Regions from separate parts of the Rhodoligotrophos appendicifer genome, predicted to be linked through region 1. Evidence: predicted binding sites of a transcription regulator. Region 1 holds the regulator's gene; each other region holds the start of a gene.
The links. The regulator PhoB, encoded in region 1, activates phosphate uptake and scavenging genes when phosphate is short. The targets are predictions, from matches to a motif close to TGTCATNNANCTGTCAT.
Positions count from the first base shown of each region.

Region 1 (3,205 bases):
AGAATACATCACAGGCCGCTTCGGCTGATTGTGCCCATTGAAAAGGATAATGACGTGAGCGAACACATCGTCAAATCATTCGACGAAGAAATCGCTGCTTTCAACACCCGCTTAGCCCAAATGGGTGGGCTGGCTGAGGAGCAACTCGCGGGCGCGATCGATGCGTTGGAAAAGCGCGACGTGGAACGCGCATCGGAGATCATCAAGCGGGACCAGAAGCTCGATGACCTCGAACATCAGGTCGAAGAACGTTCGATCCTGCTCATCGCCAAGCGGCAGCCGATGGCGCGCGATTTGCGGCATGTCGTCGTCGGCCTGCGCACTGCAATGGATCTTGAGCGCATCGGCGATCTCGCCAAGAACATCGCTAAACGCAGCTTCGCCATTTCGGATGGAAGGCCGACATCTGGATACTCCGGCATTAATCAGATGGGGCGGCTTGCTCTCGAGCAGCTCAAGCTGGTTCTTGATGCCCTCGTCCAGCATGATGCAGACAAGGCAATGGAAGTCTGGCGCTCCGACGAAGCTATTGATAGCCTCTATAATGCACTGTTCCGGGAATTGTTGACCTATATGATGGAAGATCCAAGAACGATTGGATCGTGCACGCACCTGTTATTTGCCGCCAAAAATATAGAGCGCATCGGTGATCACTGCACAAACATAGCCGAGAATGTCTACTACTTGGTTCATGGTCAAACTCTTAATGATGACCGTCCCAAGAGCGATACCACGAGTATGACTAATATCCGCTACGCTGGAAATGGTAATAAGACAAGTGTAGATCAATGAACGCATCGATTTTGATTGTAGAAGACGAGGAACCCCTGCAGGTTCTGCTGTCCTACAATTTTGAAGCGGAAGGCTTTCGTGCCCGGAGTGCCATGAACGGGGATGAAGTCGAGGTCCTGGTAGAAGAGGAACGCCCGGACCTCATCATCCTGGATTGGATGCTGCCGGGGCTTTCAGGGATCGAGCTGTGTCGCCGCTTGCGCTCTCGGAGTGAGACACGCGACATTCCCATCATCATGCTGACAGCCCGCGGTGAAGAACAGGAGCGCGTCCGAGGCTTGGCAACAGGGGCCGACGACTATGTCGTCAAACCATTTTCTGTGCCGGAACTGGTAGCACGAGTGCGAACGGTTCTCCGTCGGTCAAATCCGGAAATAGTGGCTGACGTGTTGCGTGCTGGTGAACTTCAGGTTGACCTGAGAACGAGGCGCGTCACCCGCAATGGCCGCGACATCCCACTCTCGCCGACGGAGTTCAAGCTTCTCGAGCATCTTTTGCGGAATGCAGGCCGCGTTTATAGTCGCGAGCAGCTTCTAAACGCGGTGTGGGGTCGTGATATCTACATCGATGAGAGAACGGTCGACGTGCATGTCGGACGTTTGCGCAACGTCCTGAATCGGGGCAAGGAAGCAGACCCGATCAGGACCGTACGCGGGGTGGGTTATTCGTTCGACGAAAGGTTCACTTGATATCCCAGACCCGGGTTTGAAAATCAGGCTGCGCCTCTGACCTTCAGGCGACGCCGATCTTGAAGCGGCTGATAGGCCAAGCGAGCGTGGGTATCGCAATAGGGAAGACCGCTTTTCGGCAAGCATCCGCAGAAGTGGAAGGTTTCGGTTCCCGGCTCACCCAGAGGCCATCTGCACGTCTTATCGCTCAATTGCAGGATACTGACACGATCGCTCGTCGATGTATTCACTTGCCGCAGAGGCATCGGCTTCGGCGCGGGCGAAGCCTCCGCGACGGTCTCAACTTCGACCTTCAGAGCGCTTGATCCCATTGTCGGGAACTGGGTTATTTTACCCGGCGCGCCGTGCGTCCGGCTCTTTACGCGCGGTCGGCTATGCTGCGTTCGTGCTGGCGTCCCTCGGCCGGAGAGGCCCAAGCGGTGAACTTTGCCGATTACCGCGTTTCGAGTGACTTCTCCTAGCTTATTAGCAATTTGGCTGGCACTGAGGCCTTCGTTCCAAAGTTGCTTCAGAAGATCAACCCGTTCATCGGTCCACATTAAAATACCCCGCTGAAAGTGTTGGCAGAATCGCCTGACGCTTGCCGGCGAAAAGATCCACTCCGACGCAAAACGACTATACCTAGTTAAAATGACAATATTTCGTAGTTCCCAGGGATTCACCCTACTAGTTTTGGGGTCTCTTAGCAATCGCGACACCTCGAATCGGAGGGGTTTTCCCCAAGAGGAAATTCTCCGGCGCCCGATATCGGAATTGGTTAATTAAAAGTTACGGGTTGCAGGACTCCTCAGTCCATGTGGCGCTCTGACTCAGGCCCCGGCAATTCGCCCTTCGCGTTGACCTTAGCTCTCAAAAAGCCTATAAAAACTAAGCTTGACCTGGGATTTCAGCCTCATGTGCCGCCGGAACACCGGCGGCACTTTGATTTTTGGAGTGACGAATGGTTGCGGCGGTCCTGCCCACCTATGCTCGCATGCCCGTAGCGTTCGATCGGGGCGTCGGTGCACATCTCTTTACAGCCGAGGGCGAAAGCTACCTCGATTTCGGCTCCGGCATTGCCGTCAACGCGCTTGGCCATGCACATCCTCATCTGGTGCAGGCGCTGAAAGACCAGGCTGAGAAGCTCTGGCATACCTCGAATATCTTCGAGATCCCGGGTCAGCAAAGACTCGCGGAGCGATTGATCGCAGCAAGCTTCGCCGACACGGTGTTCTTCTGTAACTCTGGCGCCGAGGCAATCGAATGTGCCGTCAAGATGGCGCGTCGATATCATTGGGCAAAAGGTGCCCCGGAACGCTATCGCATTGTGACCATCGAAGGCGCGTTTCACGGCCGAACACTCGCGACGATCGCGGCCGGCGGCCAGCAGAAGCATTTGGAGGGTTTCGGACCCCCCGTGGAAGGCTTCGATCAAGTGGCCTTCGGTGACATAGCAGCCATTAAGGCCGCGATCGGACCTGAGACGGCAGGCGTTTTGATCGAACCCATCCTCGGTGAGGGCGGCCTGCGCGTCTGGCCTCACAGCAGCTTGCGCGCACTGCGCGCTCTTTGCGATGAAGAGGGCATCCTGCTCCTCTGCGATGAGGTCCAGTGCGGAATGGGTCGGACCGGGAAGCTGTTCGCGCATGAATGGGCCGGCATAATTCCCGACATCGTCGCCGTAGCAAAGGGTCTTGGCGGCGGCTTTCCGGTGGGTGCCTGTCTGGCGACGGAGAATGCGGCAT
Region 1 is NZ_VHKL01000001.1:544,588-547,792, forward strand. It holds gene pstB (phosphate ABC transporter ATP-binding protein PstB) at 1-28, shown strand, start outside; gene phoU (phosphate signaling complex protein PhoU) at 55-792, shown strand; gene phoB (phosphate regulon transcriptional regulator PhoB) at 789-1,481, shown strand; gene FKM97_RS02520 (GcrA family cell cycle regulator) at 1,505-2,020, opposite strand; gene FKM97_RS02525 (aspartate aminotransferase family protein) at 2,422-3,205, shown strand, end outside.

Region 2 (3,205 bases), 120 kb from region 1:
ATTTCCTTGAAGGTCCCGCCCCAGCCGTCCTTCTTCGTCATGTGATAGAAATAGGAAACGATCACGTCGCGCGGATCGCGCGTGAGATGGACCACGCGTTTGTTGTAGAGCCGCTCGTTGAAGCGAGAGACTTCCGATGGCAGCAGCCGCATGTCGCCCTTGGCGCCGGCATGGGTGAACTGCGGATCAACCCCCAGATCATGCAGCATGACCCGCAGCCAAGTCCGACCCGAGCGCGGGAAGGACACGATCCTGACCCGCTGCGTCTTGACCACGGCATTGTGGAAAAAACGCTTCAGACTTGCGTCCTGAAAGAGGAGGACCTTGTTTCCCCGACTGTCGAGCATCCGCGATTCCCTGGCATGACCATGGACATGGCCCAATTGTGCCGAAGAACTGCCAGAATTCCCGAGGGCTGGCCAGCAGGAATTCACAGGCTGAGGCTGTGAATTCCCGCTCTGCTAGCGTCCGATTTCACCATGCATGCGGGTATTCTCGCTCCGATAGAGGTCGACGTCAGAGAACCCGGCGGGTTTGCCGGTGAAGTAGATCCGCTCTGCGAGATTACCCTGGGCCTGACCGCCTCGGACTTGCTTGCGGCGCGCCTCCAGCGCAGCTTGAGACGGATAGGAGACGCGCGCAAAGGGTTCCCAGACGAGTTCGCCAGCGGCGCGGAACGCCTGAAGGTAGATGGTGGGTCCCGAGGTGCGCGTCTGCACGATGAAGCGGTTGCCGTTATAGGCGAAAATGGGATTTTGTTCCGCCGCCACTCCCGGCGAGATTGGGAAAGTCATTGTTAGAAAGAGTAAGAAAATCGCCCCTGTATGCCTGATCACCGACATGTCACGGATCCTCACGATCGCCCGCCCCCGGCCTCTGTTTCCGCAATGATTTCCGCCACCAAGCCGTGCAGACCGTCGCGGTAGCCGGTCCGCGCCGAAGGCTGCCCAGGGTCGGAAGTGATGACCACCGTCAGTTCCAGCGATGGAATGATATACAGCATCTGCCCGCCATAGCCCCAGGCGTAACGCACATCGTGATCGGCGATCCGGCGCAGGAACCAGCCATATCCATAACCGTCACCATTGTAACGGGAGGTGGTGCGCTGCTGCCAGGACTGCTGGATCCAAGCGGCGGGGACGACCTGCTGTCCCTCAGGCGTCTTGCCGCCATTGCGGTAGAGTTCGCCAAAGGCCAGCAGCGAGCTCGGACGCATCGCCATTTCGTTGCCGCCGAGATAGACGCCCTGCGGGTCGCGTGCCCAGGCACTGATGGCAAATCCGTCGACCGGGCCCAGCCAGTCCTGCGCAAGGGCGAAGGTGGAACGGCCGGTCTCGCGGGTCAAAATTGCCGACAGAAGGTGCGTCGAGCCGGTCGAATAGAGCATCTGCCCGCCCGGATCGTCTGCAAAGGGCTGTGCCAATGCCGACCGGACCCAGTTGGCGCTCGACACCCAGCGGCCGTAATTGGGACCGGAGGTGCGTCCCAGTCCCGCCTGCATGGAGAGGAGATTTCCGATGGTGACGTCTTCGAGGCGCGGATCGGCATCCTGCGGCAGGTCACGCTTCAGGAGAGGCGCAATTTTCTGGTCCGTGTCGGACAGCACGCCCTTGTCGATCGCGATGCCGACCAAGGCCGAAACGACCGACTTCGACGCCGACTTGATGTTCCTCGGCGCTGAAAGGGAAGCGCCGCCATAGGCCTGTTCCCCGACGACGTCCCCGTCTTTGGCGATGATGAGGGTCCGCAAAGGGTCGAGCTCCGCCGCCTTCTGTATCACCGCCGCATAGGCTTCGCGCGACGGTGCGGCCATTGCTGCACCGGGCACCAAAGGGGCGGTCAGGAGGAGAGACAAGAAGGTTCTGCGCTGCATCGCCCTCAACTGGGGTGATCACAGCCGATAATCACCTCCACGGCCGAGGAATCCGCGAAAAATCACGCCAAATTGACCAAAGGCCCGTTTCGGGTGTCATGCGATCGAGATCCGACCGTCACCAAACCTTCAACTGCGCGTGATTGAAGGTGCCGATGACGACTTTGCTTTCAGACACTGAACCCTCCACCCCCTTGCGACAGCACTGGATGTCCGTCCTCGCCAAGGCGCCGAGCGAGACCCTGGCGCGGCATTGGGCGGAGGAACCGACACGTCCCTCCTATCGCATGCTCAGGGCGCCGGAAACGGGGCTCGTCATGCTGCGCGGCAGGATCGGCGGGTCAGGTGCGCCCTTCAATGTCGGAGAGGCCACGGTGACGCGCTGTGCGGTCGAGCTCGACGGCGCTGCGGTCCTCGGACAGGCCTATGTGATGGGGACGGATCTGAGGCATGCGGAGATCGCCGCGGTCTATGACGCCCTGCTTCAGCACGGCGAAGCGCGGGCGCGGATCCTGGATTCGGTCATCACTCCCCTGGCCGCCGCCCAAGCCCGAAAGCGGCACGAACGGGCGTCGAAGGCTGCCGCGACAAAGGTCGATTTCTTCACGCTGGTTCGCGGTGAAGACGAATGAGGCTCGACATGCCGGTCCCAGGATTTGCGGCACCCGACACACAATCCGCAGACGCCTTCCGCCAGATCCTGGAGGCCGTATCGCGCCCCGGTCACATCAAGACCCTCGTCGGCCTGGAACAGGCTCCGCCGCCGCTCCACCTCACCACGGCGATCCTGCTTCTGACACTGGCGGACATGGACACGCCCCTGTGGCTCGATGCTCCCCTCGATAACGCCGCGGTCGCAGGGTTCCTTCGCTTTCATTGCGGCGCGCCCCTGGTGGAGAGCCGCGCCCGGGCGGCCTTTGCGGTCATTGCAGATCCCCAAAGCGTGGGACCTCTGGACGCCTTCAGTCTGGGAACACCCGAATATTCGGACCGCTCGACCACGCTCATCGTGCAGGTGGATGCGCTGCAGCCTGCAGGATCCCTGATCCTCACGGGCCCCGGGATCGAGACGGACCATCGGCTCGGCGTTTCACCCGACCATCCTCCCTTCTGGGCGGAGCTGTCTGCAAATCATCGCCGCTTTCCCATGGGTTGCGACGTGATCTTCGCCGCACCCAACGCGATCGCCGCCATTCCCAGGAGCACGACCATTCAGTTCGAGGAGCATTCCTGATGTATGTGGCGGTCAAGGGCGGCGAGAAAGCCATCGACAATGCCCACCGTCTCCTGGCCGAGGAGCGTCGGGGCGATCTCGACGTGCCGGAGATCTCG
Region 2 is NZ_VHKL01000001.1:664,173-667,377, reverse strand. It holds gene FKM97_RS03160 (sulfotransferase domain-containing protein) at 1-347, opposite strand, end outside; gene FKM97_RS03155 (hypothetical protein) at 462-842, opposite strand; gene FKM97_RS03150 (serine hydrolase domain-containing protein) at 854-1,873, opposite strand; gene phnG (phosphonate C-P lyase system protein PhnG) at 2,029-2,505, shown strand; gene phnH (phosphonate C-P lyase system protein PhnH) at 2,514-3,107, shown strand; gene FKM97_RS03135 (carbon-phosphorus lyase complex subunit) at 3,107-3,205, shown strand, end outside.
Region 2: the regulator PhoB is predicted to act here: its motif matches at 1,990-2,006, upstream of phnG (phosphonate C-P lyase system protein PhnG).

Region 3 (3,205 bases), on a different contig from region 1:
CTGGAGGCCCATTACGGCATCCCCATGCTGGGTGCCGTGCTGCATTCCATCAATACCCGCCTCGACGCCGCCAATATCGCCTTCATGCTCGACCATGCCGAGACGAAGGTTCTGATCACGGACAGGGAGTTTTCCGGGGTCATGGCGGAGGCGCTGGCGCAGGCGAGCGTGAAACCCCTGATCATCGACTATGATGATCCAGAATTCCCGCAGACGGGGGCCCGGCTCGGCGCTCTGGACTATGAGGCGTTCCTGGCCGAAGGCGATCCGCATTACCTCTGGTCGGCACCCGACGACGAGTGGGATGCGATCTCGCTCAATTATACGTCCGGCACGACCGGCAATCCCAAAGGAGTCGTGTACCATCACCGCGGCGCCCATCTCATGGGCTATGCCAATGTCATCTCCGGCAATATGGGCAAGCATCCGGTCTATCTGTGGACATTGCCCATGTTCCACTGCAACGGCTGGTGCTTTCCCTGGTCGGTGTCGGTCGCCGTCGGCACCCATGTCTGCCTGCGCGCGGTCCGGGCGGCGGCCATGTATGAGGCCATCACCGCCCAAAAGGTGACCCATCTCTGCGGGGCACCGATCGTCATGTCGATGCTGCTCAATGCGACCGAAGAGGAGAAGCGGCCGATCACCCACACGGTGAGCTTCATCACCGCTGCCGCGCCGCCACCGGAAGCGGTCCTTTCGGCCATGGCGGATGCCGGCTTCGAGGTTACCCATGTCTATGGCCTCACCGAGACTTATGGGCCGGCTGTCGTGAACGAGTGGAAGCAGGAGTGGGACGCCCTCGATGCAGCTGCGCGGGCGCAAAAGAAAGCGCGGCAAGGCGTCCGCTATCCCGCTCTCGACGACTTGGCGGTGATGGATCCGGACACGATGGAGGCTGTGCCCGCCAATGGAGAGGTGATCGGCGAGGTCATGTTCCGTGGCAACATCGTCATGAAAGGGTATCTCAAGAACCCCAAGGCCACCGAGGATGCCTTTGCCGGCGGCTGGTTCCATTCGGGCGATCTCGGCGTGATGCATGCCGATGGCTACATCCAGATCAAGGATCGATCCAAGGACATCATCATTTCAGGAGGGGAGAATATCTCCTCCATCGAGGTGGAGGATGTGCTCTACAAACACCCGGCCGTGCAAGCGGCGGCGGTGGTCGCGAAGCCGGACGAGCGCTGGGGCGAGTCCCCTTGCGCGTTCGTGGAGCTCAAGCCCGGCAAATCGGCAAGTGTCGAGGATATCATAGAATATTGCCGTGGCGCGCTTGCCCGTTACAAGGCGCCGCGGCATGTCGTGTTCTTGGAACTGCCGAAAACGTCGACAGGAAAGATTCAGAAGTTCAAGCTTCGGGATCTCGCCAGGGACATCTAGGTCCCCAGTGTCCAACTCTTCGAGAGCTGCTTCCGAATGCGAAGACCGCGAGCGGAAGAGCCCGCCTAGTGCCTGCTGTCGAGGCGCGCCTCGATGCGGCTGATTTCGTCCTTCAATCGGAGCTTCTCTTTCTTGAGCTCCAAAACCTCCAGAGGATCTATGGATGGATGAGCCTCGGCGTCGTGTATCTTGCCGTCCAGGTTCCGGTGCTTATTCATCAGTTCATCCAGATGATTCTGAAGGGACATGGGCACACTCCTGTCGTTGAACGTCACATGACAAGATTGACATATTGGGTTTGACTTGTCGAATTCCAGTCCTCCGCAGACCGGTGTATAGTCTGGACGCCGCCTGCGCTGCAGCGCCTCAGTCACAACAATTTGCGGTCAGGAGGATCGCCTTATGGATGGCCAGTCAGAAGATCTGCGGCAGAAGCTCGCCAATCTGCGGGAGCAGCACCGTGATCTCGACGTGGCGATCGCCAGTCTCGAAGAGGCAAATGCGCGCGACCAGCTGCAACTGCGGCGCCTGAAGAAGCAAAAGCTCATGCTCAAGGACAAGATCTCGTTGATCGAGGACCAGATGATCCCCGATATCATCGCGTGAGCAAGGCCATCGAATTTCGCTGGTTGCAGAACCCCCTTCCTTCCTTATAATCCGCGCCTTTTTCGGGCCTCTGTTGCCCCTTCGGAGACGCCATGAGCGACAAGAATCCCCAGGTTGCGGTCATCATGGGCAGTCAGTCCGACTGGACGACGATGCGGCACGCTACCGAGATATTGGAAGCGCTGGGCGTTTCTCATGAGGCGAGGATCATTTCCGCCCATCGCACACCGCATCGCCTCTATGAATTCGCGGGTTCCGCCCAGGCCAAGGGCATCAAGGTGATCATCGCCGGAGCTGGCGGTGCGGCACATCTGCCGGGCATGGCCGCATCCATGACTCCCTTGCCCGTCTTCGGCGTGCCGATCGAGAGCAAGTCGCTGCACGGGCAGGACAGCCTGCTGTCCATCGTCCAGATGCCGGCCGGCATCCCGGTCGGCACCCTGGCCATCGGCCGGCCGGGGGCAATCAATGCGGCATTGCTCGCGGCGAGCGTCCTGGCCTTGTCGGACCCGTCCCTTGCGGCGCGTCTGGCCGCCTGGCGCCGGGCGCAGACGGATGCGGTGGCCGAGTTTCCTGTCGAGGGAGCCTAAGGGTGACACCCCCTCCCCTTGCCCCAGGCGGCACCATCGGCATTCTCGGCGGCGGGCAGCTCGGGCGCATGCTTGCCCTTGCCGCAGCCGAACTCGGTCTTCGCAGCCATGTCTATTGTCCCGACCCCGACAGTCCCGCCTTCGACGTCACGCGCCATCACACCTGCGCTGCCTATGACGACGAGGCGGCGCTTTCCCGCTTCGTCGACAGCGTCGACCGGGTGACCTTCGAATTCGAAAATGTGCCGCATTTCACTGTCGCTTTCCTCGCGTCGAAGGTGCCGGTCCTCCCGGGCGAACGCGCCCTGCGTCTCACCCAGGACCGTCTCGACGAGAAGCATTTCGTAAGCAGCCTCGGGCTCTCTGTCGCTCCCTTCGCCGCCGTCGATTCGGCCGCGGATCTCGGCGCAGCGCTTCGGGACATCGGCCGGCCGGCCATCCTGAAGACCCGCCGCTTCGGCTATGACGGCAAGGGGCAGATCGCCATACGTGGCGAGACAGATCCGGAGTCGGTCTGGTCTGAGATCGGGAATGCACCCTGCGTTCTCGAGGGATTCGTGCCCTTCGCGCTTGAGTGCTCCGTCATCGTGGCGCGGAGTGCCGCCGGACAGATCGCGCCCTACGAGATC
Region 3 is NZ_VHKL01000008.1:108,521-111,725, forward strand. It holds gene FKM97_RS18050 (acyl-CoA synthetase) at 1-1,380, shown strand, start outside; gene FKM97_RS18055 (YdcH family protein) at 1,446-1,628, opposite strand; gene FKM97_RS18060 (YdcH family protein) at 1,783-1,986, shown strand; gene purE (5-(carboxyamino)imidazole ribonucleotide mutase) at 2,079-2,576, shown strand; gene FKM97_RS18070 (5-(carboxyamino)imidazole ribonucleotide synthase) at 2,579-3,205, shown strand, end outside.
Region 3: the regulator PhoB is predicted to act here: its motif matches at 1,645-1,661, upstream of FKM97_RS18055 (YdcH family protein).